DNA from 2 places in the Actinomyces respiraculi genome. Region 2 is predicted to be linked to the other one. Evidence: riboswitches for the same ligand, from Rfam matches in the RefSeq annotation. Region 2 holds a riboswitch; the other holds the start of a gene.
What was found. A riboswitch is a leader RNA that binds a small molecule or an ion and turns the genes downstream of it on or off. The one in region 2 is predicted to bind ZMP and ZTP.
Positions count from the first base shown of each region.

Region 1 (7,415 bases), 1.3 Mb from region 2:
AAGATGCCGAAGATGTGCAGCGGCAGCAGCGGGATGATGATCCTCTCGATGAGCGAGGTGATGATCGCGCGGAACTCGATGAAGCCCTTGCGCAGGACGCCGCGCGGCACCATCGCCAGGCCGATGCCGACGACGAAGCTGAGCAGCAGAGCGGTCATGACGCCGACGGCGGCGGGCATCTCGACGGTGAAGAAGCTCGTCAGGGCGCTGCCGGGCTCGGCGACCTCGGACAGGGAGTTGCCGCCCAGCAGGCGGGGGAAGACGCTCGCGCACACCAGGTAGGTGAGGAAGCCGGAGAAGAGCGTCGAGCCGTAGGCGATGGCCGCGGTGATGCCGAGCCACTTGCCTGCGCCACGGCCGAGGTCCGCGATGGCGGGGGTTACCAGACCGATGATGATGAGCGGGATGGAGAAGCTGAGGAACTGGCTGAACAGGCCGGAGAAGGTCGCGAAGACGCGCCCCACGGCCACGGGAACGAGGTGGTTGCCGCCGATCGTGATGCTGCCCAGGAGCAGGGCGAGGATGATCGCGGTCAGGACCCACGGGAGGATCCCGCCCTTGGCGAGGAACCTGCGCGGGTCGGCGGGGCTTTTCGTGGTCGCAGTGGACATGGCCGGCCTTCCGAGGGATGGGAGGATCCCGGGCGCGGGGGTGCATACCCGGTGCATTGGCAGCATGCCACACGTTCAGTTCCCACGCGGAGAAGTGTCACCCGTCGGTCACAGCACCCTGGGCAGCTCGACGTAGGAGCTCAGCAGGAAGAGCCCGAGCGCGAGCAGGAGCCCGAAAACAGCATCGAACACCCGCCCCCGGGCCGCGATCCACGTGCCGTCGGGACGCAGCACCCGCACCGCTGACAGGCCCAGGACGAGGCAGGCGAGCCACAGCACTGCCAGCCGGTGGTGCTGCGTGAGCGCCAGCACCGGCACCCCCGCGAGCGCGAGGGTGGTGGCCACAACGCTCAGCGTCGAGTACGGCTCACGGCGGGACTCCCCCCACCGCGGGTGCCGCCCCACGCCCGTCGGGGCGGTGCGCGCCTCCGGCTCCTCCTGACTCACAGGCGCATCGTAGCCATGCTGGCGCGCACCGTCCCGAACCCCGCCGCTCAGTGCGCGAAGTGACGGCTGCCCGTGAGATACATCGTGACGCCGGCGGCCCGCGCGGCGGCGATGACCTCCTCATCACGGATGGAGCCGCCGGGCTGGACGACGGCGGTGACGCCCGCGTCGATGAGCACCTGGAGGCCGTCCGCGAAGGGGAAGAAGGCGTCGGAGGCGGCCACGGCGCCACGAGCCCGCTCGGGCGCGTCGGCGCTCAGGACCGTGGAGGCGTCAGCGCCGCCGACGGCGCCCGTCTCCGCCTGAGGACCGGCCTCGGCCGCCGCGTCACCGGTCGAGCGCAGGCCCAGGGTGTTGGCACGCTCGACGGCGAGGCGGCAGGAGTCGACCCGGTTGACCTGGCCCATGCCCACGCCGACGGTGGCGCCGTCATGAGCGAGGAGGATTGCGTTCGAGCGCACCGCGCGCACCGAGCGCCAGGCGAAGCGCAGGTCCGCCAGGGTGGCGTCGTCGGCGGCCTGGCCGCTGACGAGCTGCCAGGTCGAGGGGTCGTCGTCGTGGGCCTGGTAGGTGTCGCGCTGCTGGACCACCGCACCGCCGGAGACGGCCTTGATCTCGTAGCCCTCGCGGGCCGGGGGCTCGACGAGCAGCAGGCGCAGGTTCTTCTTGGCGGACAGAATCGCCACGGCCTCGTCCTCGAAGGCGGGGGCGGCGACGACCTCGGTGAAGATGGGGGCGACCTGGCGGGCCATCGCGGCGGTGACGGTCGCGTTGGTGGCGATGACGCCGCCGTAGGCGGAGACGGGGTCGCAGCCGTGGGCCTTGCGGTGGGCCTCGGCGACGTCGCCGTCGGCGGAGACGGCAATGCCGCAGGGGTTGGCGTGCTTGATGACGGCGACCGCGACGTCGTCGCCGTGGTCGTAGGCGGCCCGCAGGGCGGCGTCGGTGTCCGTGTAGTTGTTGAAGCTCATGGCCTTGCCGTGCAGCTGGGTGGCGCGGGCGACCCCGCCGGTGGTGCCGGGCCGGGTGTAGACGGCGGCCGCCTGGTGCGGGTTCTCGCCGTAGCGCAGGGTCTCCAGGCGCTCCAGGCCCAGGCCGACGTAGGCGGGCGGGACGGGAGCCGCCTGCGGCTCGCCGGTCTCGATCTGCTGGGCGAACCAGGTGGCGACGGCGGCGTCGTAGGCGGCGGTGTGGGCGTAGGCCCTGGCGGCGAGCCGACGGCGATCGGCGAGCTGGAAGCCCCCGGCGGCGACCGCGGCGGCAACGGCCGGGTAGTCGGCCGGGTCGGTGACGACGGCGACGGCGGGGTGGTTCTTGGCGGCGGCGCGCACCATCGAGGGCCCACCGATGTCGATCTGCTCGACGCAGGCGTTGAAGGGGGCGCCGGAGGCGACGGTGTCGGTGAAGGGGTAGAGGTTGACGACAACGAGGTCGATGGGGGTGACCCCAAGCTCGTCGAGCCGGGTCATGTGCTCGCTCTTGCGGCGGTCGGCGAGGATGCCGGCGTGGATGCGCGGGTGCAGGGTCTTGACCCTGCCCTCGAGGCACTCGGGGAAGCCGGTGACCTCCTCGACGGGGGTGGCGGGCAGCCCGGCGGCGGCGATGGTGGCGGCGGTGGAGCCGGTGGAGAGGATCTCGACGCCGGCGCCAACCAGTGCGGTGGCGAGCTCGACGAGGCCGGTCTTGTCATAGACGGAGATGAGGGCCCGGCGCACGGGCACCTGCTCGGGGTCGGTCAGGGCCTCGGTCGGGACGGGGGTGGTGGGGACGGGCGTGCTCATACGCGCTCCTCGTGCGATCGGTCGGCCGGGGCGCCCAGGCGGGCGACGCCCCTGCTCATCCATCGTGCGGCCGCTCCCCGGTGGTGGCCCACCCTCGCCAGTCGCGGTCGGGCCCAGCCTAGCGCCGCGGTCCCCGGGCGGCTAACGCTCCCCGGCGGCCATCTGGCGCGCGAGGCGGCCCACGTGCTCGATGAGCTGGGGGGTCTCCGCGGCCTTGACGCGGGCAGTGAGGCTGGCCTCGTCGTCGTCGGACAGCACGGGCACCTCCACCTGGGCCACGTGCGCGCCGGTGTCGACGCCCTCGTCCACCCAGAACAGGGTGGCCCCGGTGCGCCGAGCCCCGGCGGCCAGGGCGTCGCGCACGGCGTGGGCGCCGGGGAAGGCCGGCAGGAGCGAGGGGTGGGTGTTGAGCACGCGCCCCTCGAAGCGGTCCAGGAAACCGGGGCCGAGCAGGCGCATGAAGCCGGCGCAGACGACGAGGTCGGGCCGGTGGGTGCCGACGGCCTCGGCGACGTCGAGGTCCCAGGCGGCGCGCACAGCCCGGTCGCGCCCGTTCGTCAGGGGGACGACGGCGACGGGCAGGCGGGCGGATCGGGCCAGGTCGGCGGCGGGGCACTCCGTGTCGGTGACGACGCCGACGACACGGGCCCCGTAGGCGGCCTCCTCACAGGCGGTCAGGAGGGCGGCGAGGTTGGAGCCGGTCCCCGAGACGAGGACGACGAGACGTGCGGGGGTGCTCATGAGGTCTCCGTGCTGTCATCCGTGGGGGTGCCGGGGCCGTCGTCGCCGGCGCGGCGCCCCACGCGCTCGATGCGCTCGGTGAGCGCCCGGGCCCGGGGGTGAACGAGCACGCTGCCGACGATGAGGCCGACGCCCGTCTCCACGGCCACGAGCAGGACCGTCGTCGCCCTGGCGGGCCCCACCACGGCCAGGCGCCCAGGCCCAATGGGACCGGAGGCCGCCAGGCAGGCGAACCAGGTCCCGGCAGTCAGGAGGACAGTGGCGCCGATCCCGGCGAGCGCCGACTGCCCAGGCTCCAGCCCGGCGAGCTCGTGGCGATTGCGCCAGGCGACCAACAGGGTCGCCAGGGTCAGCAGGAGGGGCACGTAGAGGCCGACGCTCGAGTTCTCGCCGCCCAGCGGGGAGGTGGGCAGGAGCCCAAGCACCGGCAGCGCCGGCACGGGGCCGGCGATGACGGCGTCGGGGGAGAACAGGCTCCCCTCCCCCACCCGGAATCCGGACCCGGCGAGCCAGGACAGGGCCCAGATGAGAGCGTCGGGCAGCCAGGCCGCCTGGAGCAGCAGCTGGCCGATGAACGCGATGACCCCTCCGCCGCTGAGTGCGTCGTGGAGCCGCGACATGCGCGGCGCGCCGCCCACGGCGGCCGCCATCACCAGCACGGCGGCGGCCAGCACGACGGCCAGGAGGGCCGTCGCGCGCGCCAGGTGCAGGGCCGGATCCACCCAGGCGGGGCGGCGCGCCCACCAGTCGGCCAGAGCCGCAGACCCGGTGCCACGCCGCTGGAGGTCGGCGACGGCGAGGAGTGCGACGAGGGCGGGCAGAAGGATCGCCGTCGGCCAGGTCCGGGACCCCGCGGGGGTGGCCAGGACCAGCAGGAGCGCGGTGACCAGGGCGCTGGATGCCACGGTGCAGACGGCCGAGGCCGGCCCGGCCAGCCGCGAGCGGCGCACGGCCGAGCGTGCCAGGAGGACGACGACGAGACTCAGGCCCAACAGCGGCAGTCCGAGGACGCCGTCGGGACTGCCCGCCTGGCCGTAGGAGCCGCCCAGCGACAGGCTCCACAGGGCCGTTGCCGTGCGCGCGGCACTGCCCATGGACAGTGCCGCGGCGGCGTCGTGGGAGGAGGTGGCGACGAAGACGGCGAGGGTGGGCACAACGGTGATGGCCCACCCTCCGAGGGCCGCCTCACACCCGGTGCGTATGGCAACGGGCCAGTCGCGGGGCAGGAGGGTGCGCGGCAGGGGGTGGTCGGTCCTCACTCCTCGACGTCGCTCCCGCCGTCGAGCTCGCGCAGCAGGTCCCGGGCGATCGCGGCCGTGGCCGAGGGGGTGCGCCCCACGCGCACGCCGACGGCCTCCAGGGCGGTCTTCTTCGCCTCAGCGGTGCCGGAGGAGCCGGAGACGATGGCGCCGGCGTGGCCCATCGTCCTGCCCTCGGGGGCGGTGAAGCCGGCCACGTAGGCGACGACCGGCTTGGTCATCGAGGAGGCGATGTAGGCCGCCGCCCGTTCCTCGGCGTCGCCGCCGATCTCACCGATCATGACAACCAGGCGGGTGTCCTCGTCGGCCTCGAAGGCCGCAAGCGCGTCGATGTGGGTGGTGCCGACCACCGGGTCACCGCCGATGCCGATGCAGGTGGTGAAGCCGATGTCGCCCAGCTCGTGCATGAGCTGGTAGGTCAGGGTGCCGGACTTGGACACCAGGCCCACGGGACCGGGGCCGGTGATGTCCGGCGGCGTGATGCCGACGTTGGAGCGTCCCGGGGAGATGATGCCGGGGCAGTTGGGGCCGATGACCCGGGTGCCGTGGGCGGCCGCGTAGGCGATGGCCCAGGTGGCGTCCGCGACGGGCACGCCCTCGGTGATGACGACGACGAGGCGCATTCCGGCGTCGACGGCCTCGGTGACGGCGCCGCGCACGTGGGCGGGGGGCACGAAGATGACGGAGACCTCGGCGCCGGTGGCGGTGCGGGCCTCGGCGACTGTGCCGTAGACGGGAACCTCGACGGTGCCGGCGGTGACGTCCGCGGCGCCGGGGCCCAGGGGCTCAACGTCGAAGGCGACGGTGGTTCCGGCCTTGCGGGGGTTGACCCCGGCGACGACGCGGGTGCCGGCGCTGAGCATGCGGCGGGTGTGGCGACGGCCCTCGGAGCCGGTCATGCCCTGGACGATGACGAGGTCGTCCTCGGTGAGGAAGATGCTCATGGCTCAGGCCTCCTGGGGGGTGTCGGTGCGGGGGGAGGTGGCCTCGTGCGCGAGGCGGGCGACGACGTCGGCGGCCCCGTCCATCGTGTCGACGACGTTGACGCCGGGCAGGGCGGCCTCGGCGAGCATGCGGCGCCCGTCCTCGGCGCGGTTGCCGTCCAGGCGGACGACGACGGGCTTGTCGAGTCCGCCCAGGCGCTCGACCGCGGCGATGATGCCGCCGGCGACGGTGTCGCAGGAGGTGATGCCGCCGAAGACGTTGACGAGGACGGCGCGCACCTGGGGGTCGGAGGCGACGAGCTCGAGGCCGGTGGCCATCGCCTCAGTGGAGGAGCCGCCTCCCAGGTCGAGGAAGTTGGCGGGGCGCACGCCGCCGTGGCGGGTGCCGGCTCCGGCGACGACGTCGAGGGTGGACATCACCAGGCCGGCGCCGTTGCCCAGCACGCCGACCTCGCCCTCCAGGCGCACGTAGTTGAGGCCGAGCTCGTGGGCGCGGGCCTCGAGGGGGTCGGTGCCCTCGTTCTCGTGCGCGTCGGGGATCGGCTCGTGACGGAAGGCGGAGTTGTCGTCGAGGGTGATCTTGGCGTCCAGGGCGAGGACCGTGCCGTCGGGGGTGACGGCGAGGGGGTTGATCTCGACGAGGGTGGCGTCCTCGGCCACGAGCGTCTGCCACAGCAGGAGGAGGACCTCGGCGACGCTCCCGGCCAGGGGCTCGGCGATTCCGGCGGCGGCGGTGATGCGGGCGGCGACCTCGGGCGTGACGCCCTCGATCGGGTCGATGCCGACGCGGGCCAGGGCCTCGGGGCGCTCCTTGGCCAGGGTCTCGATGTCCATGCCGCCCTCAGCGGAGCACAGGGCGAGCCAACGGCGCTCGGCCCTATCCAGCAGGAAGGAGGCGTAGAGCTCCTGGGCGATGTCGGCGCCCTCGGTGACGAGGACCCGGCGGACGATGTGGCCCTTGATGTCCAGTCCGAGGATCGCCTCGGCGGCCTCTCGGGCCTCGGCGGGGGTTCGGGCCAGGCGCACGCCGCCGGCCTTGCCGCGCCCACCGGTGCGGACCTGGGCCTTGACGACGAGAAGCGGGCATTGGGGGGTGAGCAGCCGCTGGGCGATCTCCTCAGCGGTCTGGGGGTCTGAGGCAACCTCTCCGTGGAGCACGGGCACGCCGTGACGTTGGAGGAGGCCCTTGGCCTGGTACTCGTGCAGGTCCATCGAGCGTCGGGTCCTTCCCGGTCGAGCCCGTCGTCGGGCGGTACGGCTCGCCTCGTGGCGAGCCGGGCTGGCCTGTTGAGAGTAGCGCGAGCGGCGGGCGCGCACCTGGCGAAATGCGGATCAATCACCTCGAGTTCAGGACTTAGGTCCGTCTCTGCCTCCCGGCTCGCGCACCGACGCGCCCGCGATTGCAGCGCTTCGCCGGGCGCGGAGCGGTCCCCGGCCCGATCACGTGACGCCCCTGTACCGAACGACCACAATGGTGTCCGGACCTGTCCCCTCACAGAAGGACGCCCGTATGAGCCCCGTCGCCCTCGAGCAGAACCCCTCCCCCGTCCTGACGCCTGACGGCGAGAAGGTACGTATCGGCGTGCTCACCTCCGGTGGTGACGCGCAGGGTATGAACGCGGCGGTGCGTGC
Region 1 covers NZ_CP063989.1:783,750-791,164, reverse strand. Annotated here, with positions in the region: gene ID810_RS03235 (dicarboxylate/amino acid:cation symporter) at 1-611, opposite strand, end outside; gene ID810_RS03230 (DUF3017 domain-containing protein) at 720-1,058, opposite strand; gene purH (bifunctional phosphoribosylaminoimidazolecarboxamide formyltransferase/IMP cyclohydrolase) at 1,106-2,839, opposite strand; ZMP/ZTP riboswitch at 2,865-2,954, opposite strand; gene purN (phosphoribosylglycinamide formyltransferase) at 2,981-3,580, opposite strand; gene ID810_RS03215 (cell division protein PerM) at 3,577-4,839, opposite strand; gene sucD (succinate--CoA ligase subunit alpha) at 4,836-5,783, opposite strand; gene sucC (ADP-forming succinate--CoA ligase subunit beta) at 5,787-6,995, opposite strand; gene ID810_RS03200 (6-phosphofructokinase) at 7,294-7,415, shown strand, end outside.
Region 1: another riboswitch for ZMP and ZTP. It lies ahead of purH (bifunctional phosphoribosylaminoimidazolecarboxamide formyltransferase/IMP cyclohydrolase); the one in region 2 lies ahead of glyA (serine hydroxymethyltransferase).

Region 2 (7,415 bases):
CGTAAGCCTGACCGCCTCGGACGTGTCCACCCTGCTGGTCGGCGGCTCGGGCCTGGTGCGCCAGCCACCCGGGGACCAGGTGATCGTGACCATGGACCTGATCGTCTACACCGACCCCTCACCCCGGACCCTGACCACCACCATCGCCGGCACCGGCGTGACCATCACCGCCACGCCCATCTCCTACACCTGGAGCTGGGGCGACGGCACCAGCACCACCACCACCGACCCGGGCCGGCCCTACCCCCACCAGAGCGTGGTCCACCGCTACCACAAACGCGACAACAACGTCGTCGTCAGCCTGACCACCACCTGGGCCGCCACCTACACCATCGACGGCCAGAGCACCACCAGACCCGTGACCGGCACCATCACCACCACCGAGACCTCCACCCCCTTCACCCTCATCCGCCTGACCTCCATCCTGACCGACGACGCCGAAGAAGCCATGGGCCACTAACCCCACCAACCCCGCCGAACACCTCGCCTCGCTGCCAAACACAACAACCACCCACCGCACACTCCAGAGCAAAACGACAGCCTCCGCAGGCACGAGGACGCCGGTCAAGGCAGACAGTAGGTCCCACCACCATCACCAGTGCTGATAAGCCCATCAGCAAGCAAACCAGCCAAGACCCGATCTGTGGCCATCCGTGTGTGACGCCTGGCCGTGTTTCACCCTGCCGGACATGCGCTGTCCCTCGTGGGGCGTGCTTGTGCACAGACAGGTCGTATTCGCCGTGTGCTTGACCTGTGGCCTGCTGTCATCACCAGAACGATGTCCACCGGCGGCGCCTCGCCTCCAGAGATAAGATGTATGATGTCTGTGATGCAGGCCAACGTTGTCGTGCATCGCAGACACATGCACGATGTCGTGCTCCCCGCAGTCCTAGGCAATGGCGCCTCTTCAGAGACAGGACAGATGATGACTCCACCCCGTTCCCGGGCCCTCTGGGCTCCTACCTTGATCACGACCCTCGCACTGACGGTCTCCGGTGCCCTTCTGGTCCCCACGGCGCAGGGCGCGCCCGAGACGCCGGACGCCACCGTCACGAGCGGGGAGACCGGGGCCGATGCGCCAATGACGGTTGCCCAATGGGCCATTCGCAACCAGGGGCTTGAGGACTATGCGAGCCTGCAGCAAGGAGTCTCGCGCCCTGAGCCGATGACCTGGGTGCTGACGGGGGACTCGATCACCCAGGGCGTCCTGCACAGCCACGGACTCAACCGCTTCGCGGACTATGTCCACGCCTATGTCCGTACCGCTGGCATGCACGGGCAGCCTCGTGCCCAGGACACCATCATCAACACGGGTGTCTCCTCAGCCACCAGTGGCAATCTCATGGACTATTTTGACTCGTGGGTGCTCGGGCACCACGCCCAGGTGGTCATCATGTCGGTGGGCATGAATGACGGTCGCATGCGGCCCGCACTCACCCCGATCGAGCAGTATCGGGAGAACCTGCGGTCTGCAGTCTCCCAGGTCCGGGCGCAGGGCGGTATCCCGGTCCTGCAGACCCAGAACTACACCGCCAAACCCGAGTACAACACCAACCTGGATGAGTACTTCGCGGTGATGCGCCAGGTCGCGCTGGATACTGACACGATCCTGGTGGATGTGGCCCGGATGTGGACCGAGACCAATGACGGGCAGCAGATCAACGCCGCACTCATGGGTGACTCCATCCACCCCAACGAGCGCGGGCACCTCATGTGGGCGCAGTTCCTGCTGGGTAATCTGGGGCTGCTCGACGCCTCCAGCCCGCTGGCCCAGTTGAGTGCGCAGGCCCTGACCCTCGACCGGCTGAGTTGGGCCGATCCAGCTGTAGTAGCCGACGGTGACACCAGTGCGCCCGCCGACGCGCGTCTAGGCCTGAACCTTGACCGGACAATGACCGGTGACGGCAATGGAGTCGACACTCATCAGGTGCCGTGGCTCGCGGAGGCCAGCGAGACGACCTTTGTCATGAGGGTGAAGTTGGGAGCCTCAACCACCGAGGAGGTGCTGCTCAGTGCCGTGGACCCGAGTAGCTCCAAGAAGGTCGAGCTTAAGGTGCTGAGCGACGGGCGGCTGCGTATCAACGGCAATGTGGGCCAGCAGGACGGCTGGTACACCGTGGGAGGGGCCCTGCGTGACGGGCGCTGGCACACGGTCTCTGTGACCCTGACTCACTCCGCGATCCAGCCCTACGTTGACGGCTCCCCGCTACGGGCGTTGTCCCTGGCTGAGAACGCTGCCCTGGCACCTGACCTCTTGGGGGTCCGCGAGCTGACCGTTGGGGCGAGGAAGGACCAGGCCTCGCCCGGAGGGACCCTGTTCCTGCATGGGGAGGTCGACTACGCAGCGGTCTATGACCGGCAACTCAGCGCCGAGGAGCACCAGATGCTGCCAGGCGCGGGCACGGGGGAGACGCCGCTACAAAGGGACCTGCGCCCGCTGGTTGCCAATGACGTTCCCAACACCTGGCTCTACCTGGGTGGACGTGCGACCCAGGGAGTGCCCGAGGCGGATATGCCTGCTTTCACACGAGGGTACGTCGAGCTCCTGGATGAGGTGCTCAGATGGGACTACGACCGGACGTCCCTGGTGCGTCGGATGAAGTTTGTGGTCAACCGTGGCCGTGCAGGCGCCTCCAGTGCGGACCTGCTGGCGGAGTATCGCTCGTTGGAGGAGTCCCAACGGCCCGCGGTGCTGGTGGTGGCGCCCGAGGTGCTGGATCATGGAACGCTCACCGAGTCCTCGGTTGAGGACTTCCGTTCCCACCTCGCCTCCCTGGTGCAGCAGGCGACGGGTGACGGAGCGGTAGTGGTCTTGGTGACCCCACCGCAGCTAGGGAAGCAGGTAGTTCCTTACGCCCAGGCAATGCGTGAACTGGCTGCGGCCGAGGACGTTCACCTGATTGACGCCTCCCAATGGATGGCACAGATGAGGCACAAGTACACGACGCTGGACTCGCTGTGGTGGACAGATGGCGTGCTCAACCATGCCGGGCACCTCATGCTGGCGCAGTACCTCGCTGAGCAGATGGGGGTGAGGCCCTCCACATCCCAGTTGTATGGCCTGGAGAGTCTCTACTTTGACAAGAGCAGTCCGGCTCCTTCTCATCCGGAAGGCGAGACGCCGGGCGCGACTGAGACGCCGAGTGCGACTGAGACGCCGGGCGGGACTGTGACGCCGAGTGCGACTGTGACGCCGAGTGCGACTGTGACCCCGGGCGGGACCGAGACGCCGAGTGCGACTGAGACGCCGGGCGGGACCGAGACGCCGAGTGCGACTGTGACCCCGGGCGGGACCGAGACGCCGAGTGCGACTGTGACCCCGGGCGCGACTGAGACGCCGAGTGCGACTGTGACCCCGGGCGCGACTGAGACGCCGGGCGCGACTGAGACACCGAGTGCGACTGTGACGCCGGGCGGGACCGAGACACCGAAGGTGCCTGAGACGCCACAGGAGCCACAGGGGCCCTCTCATGAGGCGTCGGGCCAGACCATTCCTACTCCCACCTCTTCCCCCTCTGCCGTGTCCCCTCACCAGGCACCGTCCGCGTCACAGCATCGCAACCTTGCCCGCACGGGCTCATCGGTGGCGCTTGTGATGACAGCGGGCCTGCTTGCGGCCGCTGGAGGGCTGGCGCGCCAGCGTCGTTCCCGTCAGTGACGCATGGTCGCTGGATGTGAATGCCATTCACACCGTCCCTGTCGCTGGAGGGCTGATGGACCCCCTGGTGACAGGGACGGTGTCTGCGTCGGGCCTGGCCTGTGAAGGCAACGTCCAGTGAACCTCGCCCCTCAGAGGGTGAGTGCCCGACAAGCCGACCGCTGTGCTTCCCAGCGATGACCCCGCCCGGACTCGCGGACGAGCGTGTCACTCATCCCTAGTCAGAGCCCCTCGTGCCCGCAGGGGCGCCACAGAAACCGCAGGATTCCGCGGAACCGCTAGAATGCGAGTCTTTCTGACTAGAGATGCGTGACAGCCACCAGCCCCGCCGTCGGCTCACAACACCTTTACCTGCCCAATACCCGCCCAACCCGTCTAGCATGGGCTACGTCGTCGTGACTGGCGCAGGTGGGCCAACCACCGGGGAGCGGCGGCGCTGCCGGGCCACCGGCAAGGAGCAGATGGTCGCCCGCCTGGGCCGATGCCGCAGCTGCCGACGCTCGACGTCGGCAAAGTCCGGACACCAAGGAGAAGCATGACCGCCCCCACGACCCTTAACGCCATGCCCCTGGCGCAGCTCGACCCCGAGATCGCTGCCGTCCTCGACGGCGAGCTCGCCCGCCAGCGCGGCACCCTCGAGATGATCGCCTCGGAGAACTTCGTGCCCCGCGCCATACTCCAGGTCCAGGGATCCGTGCTCACCAACAAGTACGCCGAGGGCTACCCCGCCAAGCGCTACTACGGCGGCTGCGAGGTCGTCGACATTGCCGAGTCCCTGGCCATCGAGCGCGCCCTGGCCGTCTTCGGCGGCGACTACGCCAACGTCCAGCCGCACGCCGGCGCCCAGGCCAACGCCGCCGTCCTGCACGCCCTGGCCAGTCCCGGCGACACGATCCTCGGCCTGGCCCTGCCCCACGGCGGCCACCTCACCCACGGCATGCGGATCAACTTCTCAGGCCGCCTCTACAACGCCACCGCCTACGGCGTGGACGAGACCACCCACCGCATCGAGATGGACCAGGTGCGCGAGGCCGCCCTGCGCGAGCGCCCCAAGGTCATCATCGCCGGCTGGTCCGCCTACCCCCGCCACCTCGACTTCGAGGCCTTCCGCTCTATCGCCGACGAGGTCGGTGCCTACCTGTGGACGGATATGGCGCACTTCGCCGGCCTCGTCGCCGCCGGCCTGCACCCCAACCCCGTGCCCCACTCCGACGTCGTGTCCACCACCGTACACAAGACCATCGGCGGTCCGCGCTCGGGCATGATCCTGTCCAGCCGCGGCGAGACCCTGGGCAAGAAGCTCGACTCCGCCGTCTTCCCCGGCCAGCAAGGCGGCCCGCTCATGCACGTCGTCGCCGCCAAGGCCGTCGCCATGCGGATCGCCCAGACCGACGAGTTCCGCGACCGCCAGGCCCGCACCATCGAGGGTGCCGCGATCCTCGCCCAGCGCCTGCTCGCCGACGACGTGCGCGCCGCCGGCATCAGCCTCGTCACCGGCGGCACCGACGTCCACCTCGTGCTCGTGGACCTGCGCGAGGCCGCCCTCGATGGCCAGCAGGCGGAGGACCTCCTCCACGCCGCGGGCATCACCGTCAACCGCAACGCCGTGCCCTTCGACCCGCGCCCCGCGCGTGTGACCTCCGGTCTGCGTATCGGCACCCCGGCGCTGGCCACCCGCGGCTTCGGCGCTGCCGAGTTCACCGAGGTCGCGGACATCATCGCCACCGCCCTCGTGGCCGGTGCCGCCGGCCGGGCCGACGACGATCTGCTCGCCGGCCTGCGGGCCCGCGTCGCGGCCCTGACCGAGGCCTTCCCGCTCTACGACGGGCTCGAGCAGTGAGAGTCCCCTGGGCCGGGACCGCACAGGTCCTGGACGGCACCGCGACGGCCGCCGCGATCAAGAGCGAGCTGAGGCAGCGGGTCGACGCCCTGCGTGCACGCGGCGTCGTGCCGGGTCTGGGCACCGTGCTCGTCGGCGCGGATCCCGGCAGCGTGCGCTACGTGGCCGGCAAGCACGCCGACTGCGCTGAGGTCGGCATCGAGTCCATCCGCGTGGACCTGCCCGCCACCGCCACCCAGGCCGAGGTCGAGGCGGCCATCGACCGCCTCAACGACGACCCTGCCTGCACCGGCTACATCGTCCAGCTGCCGCTGCCCCGGGGCATCGACACCAACGCGGTGCTTGAGCGCATCGACCCGGACAAGGACGCCGACGGCCTGCACCCCACCAACCTCGGGCGCCTTGTCCTGCGCGGCAGCGAGCCCATCACCTCGCCCCTGCCCTGCACGCCGCGTGGCTGCATCGAGCTGGTGACCCGTCACGGCATTGACCTGGCGGGCAAGGACGTGTGCGTCGTCGGGCGCGGCGTCACCGTCGGTCGCTCCATCGGGCTGCTGCTCATGCGCAAGGACGTCAACGCCACCGTCGACGTCTGCCACACGGGCACGGCCGACCTGGCCGAGCACGTGCGCCGCGCGGACATTGTCGTCGCGGCCGCCGGCAGTGCCGGGATCATCACGGCGGACATGGTGCGCCCGGGCGCCGTCGTTCTCGACGTCGGCGTCTCCCGGGTGGTGGACCCGTCCACCGGCAAGGGCCGCATCGTGGGCGATGTTGCCGACGGCGTCGACCAGGTGGCGTCGTGGCTGTCGCCAAACCCGGGGGGAGTGGGTCCGATGACCCGCGCGCTGCTGCTCGCGAACGTCGTTGAGACGGCCGAGCGCCTGGCCGCAGGGGCTGAGGCCTCCTGAGCTGCCCGCTTTCTCGCTGACTGAGGCCGACGGGCCCGGACCTGCGAAGGGTTCGGGCCCGTCCCGCGCGCCGCGCCAGTCGAGCGCTGCGGACTATACGTCCGGTCGCGCGGCTCATGACGCATGGGATGTTCCACGGCCTGCGGCTCCGCGCCCGGGGCTGAGAGCGAGGACCGCAACGACGATCGTCGGCGCGTCGACTCAGATGACATCCCGACGCGCTCCGGCGCGCAGCCGGGTGACGGCGTGCCGGGTGGCTGCCAGGCCCGCGCCCGCCCACACGAGCGCGACCAGCAGGTCGCGGGTCAACAATGCTCCAACGCCGTCGGCACTGGCGTCGAGCGCCGTCACGGTGCCGCTTAGCGGCGCTAGTGCGCCGAGCACACGCACCCATGCCGGACACAGCGACAGCGGTACGATGACGCCGGTCAGCAGCGGCAAGAACGTGGAGACGATGGTCGCGCCCAGGTAGGGGTCGGGCAGGTCGACGCCGATACCCGCCGCGCCCACCCCCAGCAGCAGCCCGCAGACGACGGCGATAGGCGCCAGGGCGATGACCCGCCCCAGCATGGCCAGGTCGTGGGCGGGGGAGAGGACGGCTACCGCGCCGATGGCGGCGGCCCCGGTGAGTACCGCCAGCAGCGAGGGCACGGCGGCGATCGCCAGCCAGTACGCCACGTCCAGACGGCGACGCGTGTGCACCTCGTGGAAGACGCCCAGGTTGCGGTCGGTGGCGGCGGTGCCGACGACCCCGGCGCACACAGAGCTCGCCAGGGCCACCAGTGCGGCAGCGTAGCCGGTGCGCACCAGGTCGGGCGCGGACAGGTCCGCGCCCAGCAGCACGTCGTAGGCGATGCTCAGCAGCGGCAGCACCAGCAGCGTCACCACGGCCGTGCCTACGGTGGCGAAGGCCGTTGACGAAGCCCACGTCACGCGCACCCCCGAGCCGAGCCTGGCCAGGAAGGCTCCCATCAGATGACCTCCAGGGTGCCGGCGCGCGTGGCCA
Region 2 covers NZ_CP063989.1:2,077,560-2,084,974, reverse strand. Annotated here, with positions in the region: gene ID810_RS08690 (zinc transporter) at 23-460, shown strand; gene ID810_RS08685 (GDSL-type esterase/lipase family protein) at 965-3,658, shown strand; ZMP/ZTP riboswitch at 4,044-4,144, shown strand; gene glyA (serine hydroxymethyltransferase) at 4,194-5,498, shown strand; gene ID810_RS08675 (bifunctional methylenetetrahydrofolate dehydrogenase/methenyltetrahydrofolate cyclohydrolase) at 5,495-6,409, shown strand; gene ID810_RS08670 (ABC transporter) at 6,611-7,381, opposite strand; gene ID810_RS08665 (ABC transporter permease) at 7,381-7,415, opposite strand, start outside.